Planctellipticum variicoloris: one gene and its partner. Each later gene encodes a partner of the first gene's protein in a complex. Links are inferred from orthologs where the notes say so. Each region holds a gene or a part of one and is shown on either strand. Other genes may lie near its edges.

What was found. The genes of interacting proteins can lie anywhere in the genome.
Region 2: the proteins of carB (region 1) and carA are in contact, whole or in part, in a solved structure (PDB 1KEE), measured with the Escherichia coli proteins. The link is inferred for Planctellipticum variicoloris from one-to-one orthologs.

Annotation. Positions count from the first base shown.
Region 1 is NZ_CP130886.1:503,897-512,715, forward strand. Bases 2,864-6,686 are described here. They hold carB (carbamoyl-phosphate synthase large subunit), read left to right. Parts: upstream 2,864-3,228; coding sequence 3,229-6,486; downstream 6,487-6,686. Other genes in these bases: lpxB (lipid-A-disaccharide synthase), read left to right, coding at 2,864-2,896; SH412_RS02015 (carboxypeptidase regulatory-like domain-containing protein), read right to left, coding at 6,567-6,686. Also shown: SH412_RS01995 (PDZ domain-containing protein), read left to right, coding at 1-414; SH412_RS02000 (mannose-1-phosphate guanylyltransferase), read left to right, coding at 506-1,582; more of lpxB, read left to right, coding at 1,727-2,863; more of SH412_RS02015, read right to left, coding at 6,687-8,819. UniProt on the Escherichia coli protein: Large subunit of the glutamine-dependent carbamoyl phosphate synthetase (CPSase).
Region 2 is NZ_CP130886.1:4,771,455-4,775,465, reverse strand. Bases 132-2,970 are described here. They hold carA (glutamine-hydrolyzing carbamoyl-phosphate synthase small subunit), read right to left. Parts: upstream 2,200-2,970; coding sequence 1,063-2,199; downstream 132-1,062. Other genes in these bases: SH412_RS18565 (ArsR/SmtB family transcription factor), read right to left, coding at 2,382-2,774; ndk (nucleoside-diphosphate kinase), read right to left, coding at 517-984. Also shown: SH412_RS18560 (SDR family NAD(P)-dependent oxidoreductase), read left to right, coding at 3,441-4,011. UniProt on the Escherichia coli protein: Small subunit of the glutamine-dependent carbamoyl phosphate synthetase (CPSase).

The DNA of each region.
Region 1 (8,819 bases):
GTCGTGTTCGAAGGTCAGGGGTGCCTGGGAATCGAAGGCGAAGACAGCGGGTTTGGATTTCATGTCAGGGGGGTCGGGCGGAACACGCCCGCAGCCCGCTGCGGAATTCAGCCGGGCGACGTCATCATTGATTGCGACGACTTTGCGCAGCCTCCAGCGACACCGGTCGCGGTGAGAGTCACACGCTATGCGCCGGGGCGCGTTGTGCGGTTGCATGTGCGTCGCGCTCGATCCTGTTTCTCCGTCAGCGTTGAGCTGGGCGACGCGTTCGGCAAGGGAACCTGCACGTGCACCGGAGAACCGGATCCGGCCGATTCCAGCACGGCAGATTTGCCGGCGAATGGCCGGCCGAGCGTCCGTCCGGGGGAGCCGACGCCGACGTCCCTGGCGGATTCTCCCGGCGCACCGCGCTGAAATTTCCGCAGAATTTCCGTCGCCCGGCGCGGCCCGGCTACAATCGGCAAAGCTGACAGTTTCCGGTCCTCTGTGAAGATTCGATTCGCCCATGTTGCATTCTGTGATTCTGGCCGGCGGCAGCGGGACGCGATTCTGGCCGCAAAGTCGACGGCAGTTGCCGAAACAATTTCTCCACCTCAGCGGCCCCGAGACATTGATCCAGACCACCTGGTCGCGATGCCGTCAACTGGTGGCTCCGGATCAGTCGTGGGTCGTGACCGGCGGCTCGCTGGTGGCGGAAACCGCCCGCCAGCTCCCGGACATTCCCGGCGAGCAGATTCTGGCCGAGCCTTGTGCGCGCAGCACTGCGCCGGGCCTGGCGCTGGCGGCGCTGCATCTAGTTCAGGTCGATCCCGAAGCCATCATGCTGGTGCTTCCCGCCGACCAGGTGATCGAACCGGCAGAAGAATTCGTCCTGGCCGTCCGCCAGGCGGAACAGTTCATCAAACACTCTCCCGAAGCGTTCGTGCTGTTCGGCGCCCCTGCAGAATTGCCTTCGACCCGCTACGGCTACGTTCACTGCGGAGCAGAAGCGGTGACGGGAGGCGCCCGCACATTTCGCGTGGCAGGTTTCCAGGAAAAGCCAACGATGCTGGAGGCCGCCCGTTATGCGGCGACCGGCGAATACTACTGGAATTGCGGAATCCTGGTGACGCGGGCCGAAACGCTGCTCCGTTCGCTCGCACACCTGTCTCCCGAGCTCCATCAGGGGTTTGCCCAGATGCGAGCGGCGTTCGGCGGCCCCACGTGGGAACAGACGCTGCAGGAACAGTTTGCAGTGCTCCCTTCGCTGGCGATCGACCGTGTCCTGCTGGAACGCGGAGACAACGTCTACATCCAGGAGGCGACATTCGCCTGGGACGATGTCGGGACCTGGCAGGCTCTGGCCAAACTCCTCCCGCGTGGCAAGGACGGGAACTCGATCGACGGCCCCTGCTGCGGCGTCGAAATGGAGGGGTGTCTGGTCCGCACGACACGCGGGCACCTGATCGCGACCGTCGGCGTCAAAGACCTGATTATCATCCACACTCCCACCGCGACGCTGATCGCCGACAAACGGGATGAAACCGGCCTTCGCAAGCTGATTTCCGAGCTTGATCGAAAGGGGTGGGCAGAGTACCTCTAGGACCGGCGACGTCCACGTTCCGTCCAAGTTCGCCTTGACGGTCCGGCGAAATTCTGGGATCGATTGCCATTGTGCAGCAGGAGCCTCAGGATGTGCTCCGAGAACTTCGGAGGATTCCGAGGCGACGCCACCACGGATCGGTTCATGCACATATTCTTCTCTGTCGGCGAGCCCAGCGGCGATCAGCACGCCGCCCATCTGATTCAGGAACTGCGGCGTCGCGCGCCCGGCCTCCGCGTCTCGGGATTCGGCGGGCCGCAAATGGAAGCGGCTGGCTGCAGCCTTCTCTTCCCGCTGACCACGATGGCCGTAATGGGTGTGTTCCGCGTCATTCCCATGATCTGGAAGTTCTACGGCCTGTACCGTCAGGCTCGCGAGTACCTGCAGCGGCATCAGCCTGATCTCGTCGTCCTGGTCGATTTCCCCGGATTCAACTGGTGGATTGCGAGCGCCGCCAAGCGCGCGGGCATTCCCGTCGTCTACTACCTGCCGCCGCAACTCTGGGCCTGGGCGCCCTGGAGAATCTGGCGGGTCCGCAAGTACGTCGACCTGGTGCTCTCGGGGCTGACGTTCGAAACCGACTGGTATGCCGAACGCAAGATCCCCGTGCTCTACGTCGGCCACCCGTTCTTCGACGAAATCGCCGAGCACCGGCTCGATGAGGCGTTTTGCCGCGAGTGGACCAGCGCCAAAGCTCCGACGGTCGCCCTGCTGCCCGGATCGCGAACGCACGAAGTCTCCGGAAACTGGCCCGTCATCGTCGAAGTCGCCCGCCGCCTGCACCAGCGGCATCCCGACGTCAATTTCCTGGTCGCCAATTACCGCGAAAAGCAGCGGGGCGAGTGCTCGAACTACCTCCAGAAGCACGCTCCGGAATTACCAGTCACCTGCTTCGTCGGGAAGACCTCGGAAATCATCGAACTCGCCGACTGCGCCCTGATGGTCTCCGGCTCCGTCAGCCTCGAACTGCTGGCCCGTCGGACGCCCGCGGCGGTGCTCTACCAGTGCAACTGGCCCACCTATATCCTTGGTCGATTGCTGGTGACCTGCCGATACATGTCACTCCCCAATCTGATCGCCCGTCGGCAGATCATGCCCGAGTATGTGTGCGTGGGCGATCCGGAAGCCGTGGTCCGGCAGCTCGTGGTCGATCTCGACACCTGGCTCAGTCAGCCGGCGGCCCTGGAACATGCCCGGACGGAGCTTGGCGAGCTCCGTGAGCGAATCCACAGTACGGGCGCCACCGGACGCGTGGCCGGACTGCTGCTGGAGCGACTGCAGCCGGCGGAAGTGGCAGATCGCATCGCCGCCTGAACGGCTATTTCCTCGGCCGTCAAACGCTTTCCAGCCCGCTGAAGGGGACGTCGGCGTGCAGCTTCGCGGCGCCCCGACGAACCTGTCAAATTCGCGATTCAGCCCGATTGCTTGAATCTCTTCGCGGGATTGGTACGCTGCAGCAGTTTTGCGCGCATTCAACCCTGTCCGGGCGGTCTTCCCCTGGACAGCCCGCCGCCCGTATATCGACCGGTTGCCGCCTTCCCCAGACGGCATCCGGTCGCTGTTTAACCACCCGCAGCAGAAACCGACGCCCGCCGCAGTGCCGGACCTGACCGGTCCCGGATCGCGGTCCGCCGGAGGAACCAACTGTGCCTCGTCGCGACGATCTGAAGAAGATTCTGATTATCGGTTCCGGCCCCATCGTCATCGGGCAGGCCTGCGAATTCGATTACTCCGGAACCCAGGCCTGCAAGGCATTGCGCGAAGAGGGCTACGAGGTCGTTCTGGTCAATTCCAATCCCGCGACGATCATGACCGACCCCGGGACCGCGGATCGGACCTACATTGAGCCGATTACCTGGGAATATGTCGCCAAAATCCTGGAAGTCGAGAAGCCCTGCGCGGTGCTGCCGACGCTCGGCGGTCAGACAGGTCTCAACACGGCGATGGAGCTGCACCGCCGCGGAATCCTCGAACGGCTCGGCGTCGAGCTGATCGGCGCCCGGGCTGACGTGATCAAGAAGGCCGAAGAACGCGATCTGTTCAAACAGGCCATGCTGAAAATCGGCCTCGACGTCTGCAAGAGCCGGGCTGTCCGCAACATGGACCAGGCCTATCAGGCGCTCGAAGAACTCGGTCTGCCGATGATCATCCGGGCCAGCTTCACGCTCGGGGGGACGGGCGGCGGCGTCGCCTACAACCGCCAGGAATTCGACGAAAAAGTCCGTAAAGGACTCTCCTTGTCGCCGGTCAGCGAGGTGCTCCTCGAAGAGTCCATCATCGGCTGGAAAGAATACGAGATGGAAGTGATGCGCGACGTTGCCGACAACGTCGTCATCATCTGCGCCATCGAAAATTTCGATCCGATGGGGGTCCACACCGGCGACTCGATCACCGTCGCCCCCGCCCAGACGCTGAGCGACAAAGAGTACCAGCGGATGCGCGACGCGACGATCGCCGTCATGCGGGAAATCGGCGTCGAGACCGGCGGCTCGAATGTGCAGTTCGCGATCGACCCGAAATCGGGCCGGATGATCGTCGTCGAGATGAATCCCCGCGTCAGCCGTTCCAGTGCGCTCGCGTCCAAGGCGACCGGCTTCCCGATCGCCAAAATCGCCGCCAAACTGGCCGTCGGCTACCGGCTCGACGAGCTCGCCAACGACATCACCCGCGAAACGCTGGCCTGCTTCGAACCGACCATCGACTATGTCGTCACCAAGATTCCCCGCTGGACCTTCGAAAAATTCCCCGAAGCCGACACGGAACTGACCGTCCAGATGAAGTCGGTCGGCGAGACGATGGCCATCGGCCGGACTTTCAAGGAATCGCTTCAGAAGGCCCTTCGCGGCCTCGAAATCGGCCACTTCGGGCTCGGAGGCGGCTCAAAGGACTTGTGGGGCGGCGATCGCCAGCCCTCGACCGACGAAATTGAAAGCAAACTGGCCCGCCCCAACGAGGAACGGATCTTCTACATCCGGTATGCGTTCAAGGCAGGGATGACCATCGAGCACATTCACGAGCTCACCCGCATCGACCCGTGGTTCCTGGAGAATATCCGCCAGTTGCTCCTCGCGGAGGACGAAATCAACGCCGTCGGCCGGCTGGACGCCGTTTCGCCGGCGCAGATGCGGCGGTTCAAGCAGTACGGATTCTCCGACCGGCAACTCGCCTACTGGTGGGACTCGATCGAACCGGAAGTCCGCGCCCGACGGGTGGAGCTGGGCGTGATCGCGACGTTCAAGCAGGTCGACACCTGTGCGGCGGAGTTCGAGGCGTACACCCCATACTATTATTCGACGTACGAGTCCGAGGACGAGGCTCCCGGACCGCGGACCGACGGTAAGCGGCGCGTCGTCATCCTCGGCGGCGGACCCAACCGGATCGGCCAGGGGATCGAGTTCGACTACTGCTGCTGCCAGGCCTCGTATGCCCTCCGCGAACTGGGCATCGAGAGCGTGATGGTCAACTCCAACCCCGAAACCGTGTCGACCGACTACGACACATCCGATCTGCTGTTCTTCGAACCGCTCACCACCGAAGACGTGCTCAATATTTGCGACCGCCTGCAGCCGGACGGCGTCATCGTCCAGTTCGGCGGCCAGACGCCCCTGAACCTCGCCCGCGGACTGGAACGGGCGGGCGTCAAGATCATCGGGACCAGCCCGGCGATGATCGACGCCGCCGAGGACCGCGAGCAGTTCCAGGCGATCCTCAATAAGATCAACCTGCGGCAGCCGGAGAACGGGATCGCCGTCGATGTCGCCGGCGCCCGCCAGATCGCCAACCGCATCGGTTATCCCGTGCTCGTCCGTCCCAGCTTCGTGCTCGGCGGTCGCGCGATGGTAATCTGCTACGACGAAGATCAGGTGCAGCGGTATATGATCGAGGCGGTCTCAGCCTCGCCCGATCGCCCCGTGCTGATCGACAAGTTCCTGGAAGACGCCATCGAGGTCGACGTCGACGCCATCTCCGACGGCGAAACGACGCTGGTCGGCGGCGTGATGGAGCACATCGAAGAAGCCGGCGTTCACTCGGGCGACTCCGCCTGCGTCCTGCCCCCTTACTCGCTGCCCGATTCCGTCGTGCAGGAGATCAAGCAGGCGACGTATGCACTGGCGGCGGAACTGCAGGTCTGCGGCCTGATGAACGTGCAATATGCCGTTAAGCATACTGGCGGCGAATACCAGGTCTACGTGCTGGAAGTCAATCCCCGCGCCAGCCGGACGTCTCCGTTCGTCTCCAAGGCGACGAACCTTTCCCTGGCCCGCATGGCAGCCAAGGTGATGGTCGGTACGACGCTCAAGGAACAGGGCATCACGACTGAAGTGACGCCGAAGCACGTTTCGGTCAAGGAAAGCGTCTTCCCGTTCAACCGCTTCGCCGGCGTCGACATCATTCTCGGTCCAGAGATGAAATCGACGGGTGAGGTGATGGGAATCGCCGACGACTTCCCCGTGGCCTATCTGAAGAGTCAGATCGCGGCGGGAAATGCCTTGCCGCGGACGGGAGCGGTCTTCATCAGCCTGTGCGGCCCGCACAAATACCAGATCATTCCTTCCGCCCGCCGGCTGAAGGAAATGGGTTTCCGAATCGTGGCCACCTCCGGCACCGCCCGCGTGCTGCGGGAAGCCGGCATCGAGGTCGACATCGTCCGCAAGCTGCAGGAAGGCCGGCCGAACCTGCTCGACCTGATGGCCAACTCGGAGATCCAGTTTATCTTCAACACGCCCAGCGGCAAGGGGCCGCGGACCGACGAAGGCCGGATCCGCGCCGCCGCCGTGATCAACGGCGTCCCGTGCGCCACCACGCTGCCGGGCTGCATCGCGGTGGTCCAGGCACTGGAAGCCCTCGCCCGCCAGCCCGAACCGCAGGTCTGCACCTTGCAGGACTGGGCGAAGAAGGGGTAGGACTCGGTGACATGCTTGCCCGGGACCGCAAGAATTTCACCCGTCGCCGATTCCGGTCCCGACTTCGCAGGCCCTCCAGGCTACTTGCCAAGAAGACTGTCGATCTGCTCCTTGGTCCCTTCGAAATCGTCGGCGTGCAGCAGCGATGCGACATTGCCCCGCTTGTCGATCAGCAGCGTGGTCGGACAACGGGTGACGCCGTAGTCCGCCATGACCCTCCCCTGGATCGGGCTTTCGATTCCTTCAAATTCCGTCCGACTCCTGTCGACCAGGGCGACGCGGAAGGGGAGATCCTGCCCGCCCCAGAGTTCCGACTGCGGAAGCTGGTCCAGCCAGAAGTGGTTGAAGACGCCGATGATGACAACTTCTGTTTCGGGATAGGACGCGCGGAGCTTCTTGAGCGTGGGAATCGAAGTATTCCAGCCGTGATCCGAACGATCCCAGAACGCCAGAATGACCACGCGGTCCCGCAGATCGACCATCCGGACGGCGTCGCCGAAACGCCATTCCTCGACGCTGCGCAGCTCGGGGGCCGGCTGGCCCAGCAGCTTGGCCAGGGGAGAGGGACGCAGGCGAATCGCAGGAAGCGTCGGTGGCGGGCCGTCGGGTTTCACGGTGAAGTTCACCGTTTCCGGGATTGCGAGCGGGTGGGTGATCTTCAGGGCGAAGTCACCGGGAGGCAGTTGGAGAGCAAACGGGCTCGTCACCGAATCGCGGTACACGACCGATCGACGCCTTGACTCCAGACGGAACGAAATCGTTTCGTCAGTCGGTGGAAGGGCTTCAGTCGATACGGAGACGGCGACTTCTTGCAGGGGGGCCATGCGAAGCGTCGTTTCCGGAGATTTCGAATCGGCATGCAGTAGGCCGATCGCTCCTTCTCGCTGGACTGCATCAATGGCGACGATCATGGCTTCCGTGTCATACTCGCCGAACAGAGAATTGCCGCCTGGAAGATCGATGTGCCCTTCTGCGTCGGTGGCGGGATAGTTTCCCGACGTTCGTAGTCGCCCCTCCAGGCCGTCTCGATCGCCGGCCAGTTCGTAGAAGTTCAACGACAGGGGATGGTCGGTATTAAGTCGGATCTGCTGCCCGGCCGCCGGCAGGCCTGAACTGTCGAGGATCTTGACACGAAACGTCCGGTTTTTCATCTGTGACGTGATGGATCGACGATCGGGTTCCCCGCGCAATTCAACGCCTTCCAGAACTTGCCCCTCCTTCAGATCCACTTCTACAACGGTCCCGCGCGGTTTCAATTGAATCCGCTGCCGTCCCGGGCGGATAAACTTCAGCTCGAACGAGCCATCCTCCTTCACTTTAACGGTCGGATCGTAATAGCGGTTCTCGCGCAGATCGGCCGCCTGCGCGGTGACCTCGCGATCGCCGACGATGCGGTCGCCGTCGATCACCAATCGTCCGCGAACCGTCGCCGGGCGGCTGAGCTTGAAGTCGAAATTGTCGAACGACTGCCCCGGCTTCGTCCGGAGCGGATCGGAAACCGTATTCGCCCAGTTCCGCCACTCGGAGTAATCGCCGTCGTGCGCCATCAGGTTGTATTGAAATCCGTTGCCGGCCGGCATGACCACCCGATAGCTGCCGTCGCTGCCGGTCCGGGTGCTGTAGCGGGTGTCGCCGGTCAGCGAGTTGCCGGAACCAGTCTTCGCCGGTGCGACCGTGGCCCCTTCCACCGGCTTGCCGTCCGGATCGTAAACGTGGCCGCTGAAGGTGACTCCGCGCTCGACTTCGATCGTGACCGGCGGCATCCCGACCGACAGGTTGAACGTCAGGTCGTCGAAATTGCGCTGCCGGCCGTCGCGTTCGATCTCGCGTCGCTGGTGCTCGTGGACCGCGTCCGTCGACCACCAGCGGCCCAGGATTCCGTGCCGGTAGCAAGGCGTTTCGCTGCAGGATTCCGGCTCGCCCTGGCCGACATTGAATTCAAATTCGCCCGGCAGCAAGCCGTCGATCACAATTTTGCCCTCTGCGTCGGACACGCCGAGGACGCTGGCGTCGAAACACTTCCACAACACGACTTTCTCGACGGGCTGTCGCGTTGTGGCGTCGACCACACGAGCTTCGAAGCGCACGGCGGGCTTGAGACCGATGTCCAGCGGCTTCGCTTCCCCGTGGGCCACTTCGAGCCCGGTGGTGCGGGAGACGCCGACGCCGGGGACGCTCACCTGAATGTCGTACGTGTCCGGGAAGACGTACATGCGATACTTGCCGGCGGAATCGGTCGTCGTCAGCGTCGTCGGACCGGGGATGACGGCGTGAAGCGTATGTTTTTCCCCTTGCACGCCCTTGATCGTTGCCCTGGCAACCGGTTTACCGGC
Region 2 (4,011 bases), 4.3 Mb from region 1 along the record:
CCGGAGCGAACGATCACGTCGTTGCAGCCGTCAGCCCGGAAGCGACCGTTCTTGAGCCCGCCGAGGTGTCCGTTTTGGGACCCTCAGGTGTCCCAAATGGGGCCCCAGATCAGTCCGCTTCTGGCACGGATGTGGCATCCGCTGGCACGATCACCGAGGAGAAAGTCGACTCTCAAAGCCATCAAGGCCAGGAGTCGAACACCTTGCCGGAGAGCAGCTTAGGCACTTCAGGGCCGCTGCTGGCATCGCCTGACACTGGGGCCGGGCGAGCGAAAAAAGAAGTACACCTCGCTGGGCTCGAACCAGCAACCTTCGGTTCCGTAGACCGATGCTCTATCCAATTGAGCTAGAGGTGCATCCGCCGCCAGACCAGACATCCCGGCCCGCCAACGGGTTCGCCGGCAGGCTCGGACTCTCGTCCGGAAGCCCCGGTATGGTGACAGATCGACCAACCTTTTGCAACGAATCGCCGCGACGAAACTTCGACCAGCCGCAACGTTCACGCGCATTCGCCGACTATCGTTCGTCCGCCGCGCTCGTCAGGTCTTCCAGCGGCGACGCGTACGTCAGCAGCTCACCCGGCCCGAAGTAAATCGCCAGCTCCTTCGCCGCCGCTTCCGCGCTGTCGCTGCCATGCACCAGGTTCATCTGACGGCTCAGCCCCAGATCCCCGCGGATCGTCCCCGGGGCCGACTGCCGGCCGTTCGTCGAGCCCATCATCCCCCGCACCACCGTCACCGCCTCCGGACCCTCCAGGGCCAGAGCCACGACCGGGCCGGATGTGATGAAACTCTCCAGCAGCGGATAGAACGGCTTCGAGACGTGCTCCGCATAGTGCTGCTTCGACAGCTCGGGCGTCACCTGCAGCATCTTCATGCCGGCAATCTTGAGCCCCTTCCGCTCGAAGCGGGCCAGGATCTCGCCACACAGCCGGCGGGCCACGGCGTCGGGTTTCAGGAGGACAAGCGTACGTTCGGCTGGCATTTTCGTCGGTTCCAGGAATGAAACAGGCCCCGGCACAAGCGCCGGGGCCGAGATTCTGGCAGAACAGGCCGGTCGACGTCAATTCGCCGGGACCGGCTCGGTCATCAGTTCCCGGAACTGCCGGAACAGATAGCTGCTGTCGTGCGGACCCGCGGCCGCTTCCGGATGATACTGCACGCAGAACGCCGGGAATTCCTTGTGCCGCAGGCCTTCGACCGTCTGGTCGTTCAAGTTGATATGCGTCACTTCCAGGCAGTCCGGCAGATTCTCCGACGAAAGCGCAAAACCGTGGTTTTGCGAAGTGATCTCCACCCGCCCGGTCGCCTTGTTCAACACCGGCTGGTTGCCGCCCCGATGACCGAATTTCAGCTTGAAGATCTCCGCCCCGCAGGCCAGCCCCATGAGCTGATGTCCCAGGCAGATCCCGAACACCGGCACCTTCCCCAGCAGCCCCTGAATCGTCTCGATCGCATACGTCAGCGGACGCGGATCTCCCGGGCCGTTCGACAGAAACACCCCGTCCGGATTGTGAGCCAGCACTTCCTCGGCAGTCGCGGTTCCAGGCACCACCGTCACCCGGCAGTGCATATCCCGCAGATGTCGCAGAATGTTCCGCTTCATTCCGTAGTCGATCGCCACCACATGCGGCTCGCCCGGCAGGTCCGTCTTCGAGCCGGGCGGCCGACCCAGATCCGACAGCGGCTCGCTCCATTCGAACGATGCAGCCGGCATGACTTCCCGGACGAGGTCCTGTCCGACGATCTGCGGGGCCGCCTGGGCCTTGCGGATCAGCGACGCGTCGTCGAGATCGACGGTCGAGAGCACCCCGGTCATGGCCCCCTCGTTGCGGATCCGCCGGACCAGTGCCCGCGTGTCGATCCCTTCGAGGCCGATCACGTTGGCCTGCTTCAGATATTCGTCCAGCGACTGCTCCGAGCGGAAATTGCTCGGAATCTGGCACAGCTCCCGGATGATGAACCCGCGGATGAAAGGCTTGCCGCTCTCGACATCCTCGGCGTTCACCCCGTAGTTGCCGATCAGCGGATACGTCATCGTGACGATCTGACCGCAGTACGAGGGATCGGTCAGGATCTCCTGATACCCGGTCATGCTGGTGTTGAACACGACTTCCCCGTAGACCTCCCCTGACGCCCCGAAGGCGTTTCCGGAGTACACGGTTCCATCGGCGAGAGCGAGCTTGGCGGGAGCAGGCATGGCACGCATCGGGCAGGAGGCATCGAACGGGGGCAAAATTGTGACGGTTGTACCACAGCGTGAAACGCAAAAAAAGCGACTCGCCCAATCGCAGCCCGACAGCGGTCCGCTCGCAAAAAAAGCGGCTCCCCGCAATCACGAAGAGCCGCTCTTCAATGACATTTTCGTCAGCCGCAGGTCGGCTACGGCGTCTGCTTCAGCAGGAAGTCCTTGAAGCGGATTCCGTCCTGGTCGGCGCTGCTGATGCTCTGGAACAGCTCCGCGATAATCCGGTGGAAGTGCTTCTCGCGCACGGAATAGAAGTTGTGCTTCCCGTCCCGGCGAGCTTCGATCAGCCCCGCCACGCGCAGCAGCGCCAGGTGATGGCTCACCGCCGGCTGGCTCTGGCCGAGCTTCTCGCACAGCGCCGTCACGTGCATCTCGTTCTCCCGCATCAGATACATCAGAATGCGGAGACGAGTCTCGTCCGACAGCAGTTTGAAGACCTGAACCAGATCTTTCTCGAGCTGATTCGACAATTCGGGGAAAGAAGAACCCGTACGTTCAACGACTGGTTCAGCGACATTCGCAACCATATGCTTCTCACTCTCTGGTGGTGGTGGCGGCGATGGAGTGGCCTCTCCATTGCCACCGAAACCCGTTCCTGGTTCGGACAACTGTGGGAATCCTTCGAATTTCTCGCAGCAACCTCGGCTGATGTGCACTCCGTGCCCCCCAGAGCTTTCGCTCCAAAAAGCTGGCGACTCAGTGAATTCGGAAGAGGCTGGTGAAAATCACTGGAACGTCGCGACGGAGACCGGCAGCCGCAGGGCCGGAAGTCTCGTCTACTACATCTGCAGCATTACGACGGTCCAAACCGCAGAACAGCGAAAGACAGATGAGATTGAGACGATGTGGTCGATCATGGGCAAAATTGCAGACCGGTAGGGCCCGCAGTCTTCTTTTGAACGAAGGACGGCGGCATTATGCCGCACAGAACCCGCAGAGTCAACGACCCTGTCGAGAATTCCCGAAAGGGGTAATCACACACAATTCCTTAAGAAATAAGGACTAGCGACGCGATCAGCATCGGTCATCCGCACCGGATGCCGATCGCCAGAGAGAGCTCTCTCCGCTCTAATGAGCAAAACAAATGCCGCTGCGTCATAAATACGCCGCCGACGGTTTTCTCCCATCAATAGACGCGTCAACATGCTCCGATGTTGGAAAAAAACGTGCCTCACATCCAAGAATTTGCAAATTTGTCCAGACTCAACGCCGTCGTCACCGGAGCCTCTTCAGGCATCGGCCGCGCCATCGCACTCGAAATCGCCCGGGCCGGCGCCAATGTCGTGATCCACTATTCCCGCTCCCGCGAGGCCGCAGAAAAAGTCGCCGATTCGATCCGCCAGCTCGGCCCAAACGCCCATCTCCTCCAGGCGGATTTCACAGAACCGACTGCTGTCAAACGGTTTGCAGAACAAGCCTGGGATCTGACGGGGGGAGTCGATCTCTGGATCAACAACGCCGGCGTCGACCTCCTCACCCGACCGGAAAACCAACTGTCCTTCGAAGACAAACTCCGACTCCTGCTCCAGGTCGATGTGCAGTCAGCTCTCGAACTCGCGAAGTCGATCGGTCTCCGGATGCGGGATGCCCGCGGCGGAGCAATCCTGATGATCGGCTGGGATCAGGCTGATCGCGGCATGGAAGGAGACAGCGGCGAACTCTTCGCCGCTGCAAAAAATGCCATCATGGGCTTCACCCGTTCCCTCGCCGTCAGCCTCGCCCCGCACGTCCGCGTAAACTGCATCGCCCCCGGCTGGATCAAAA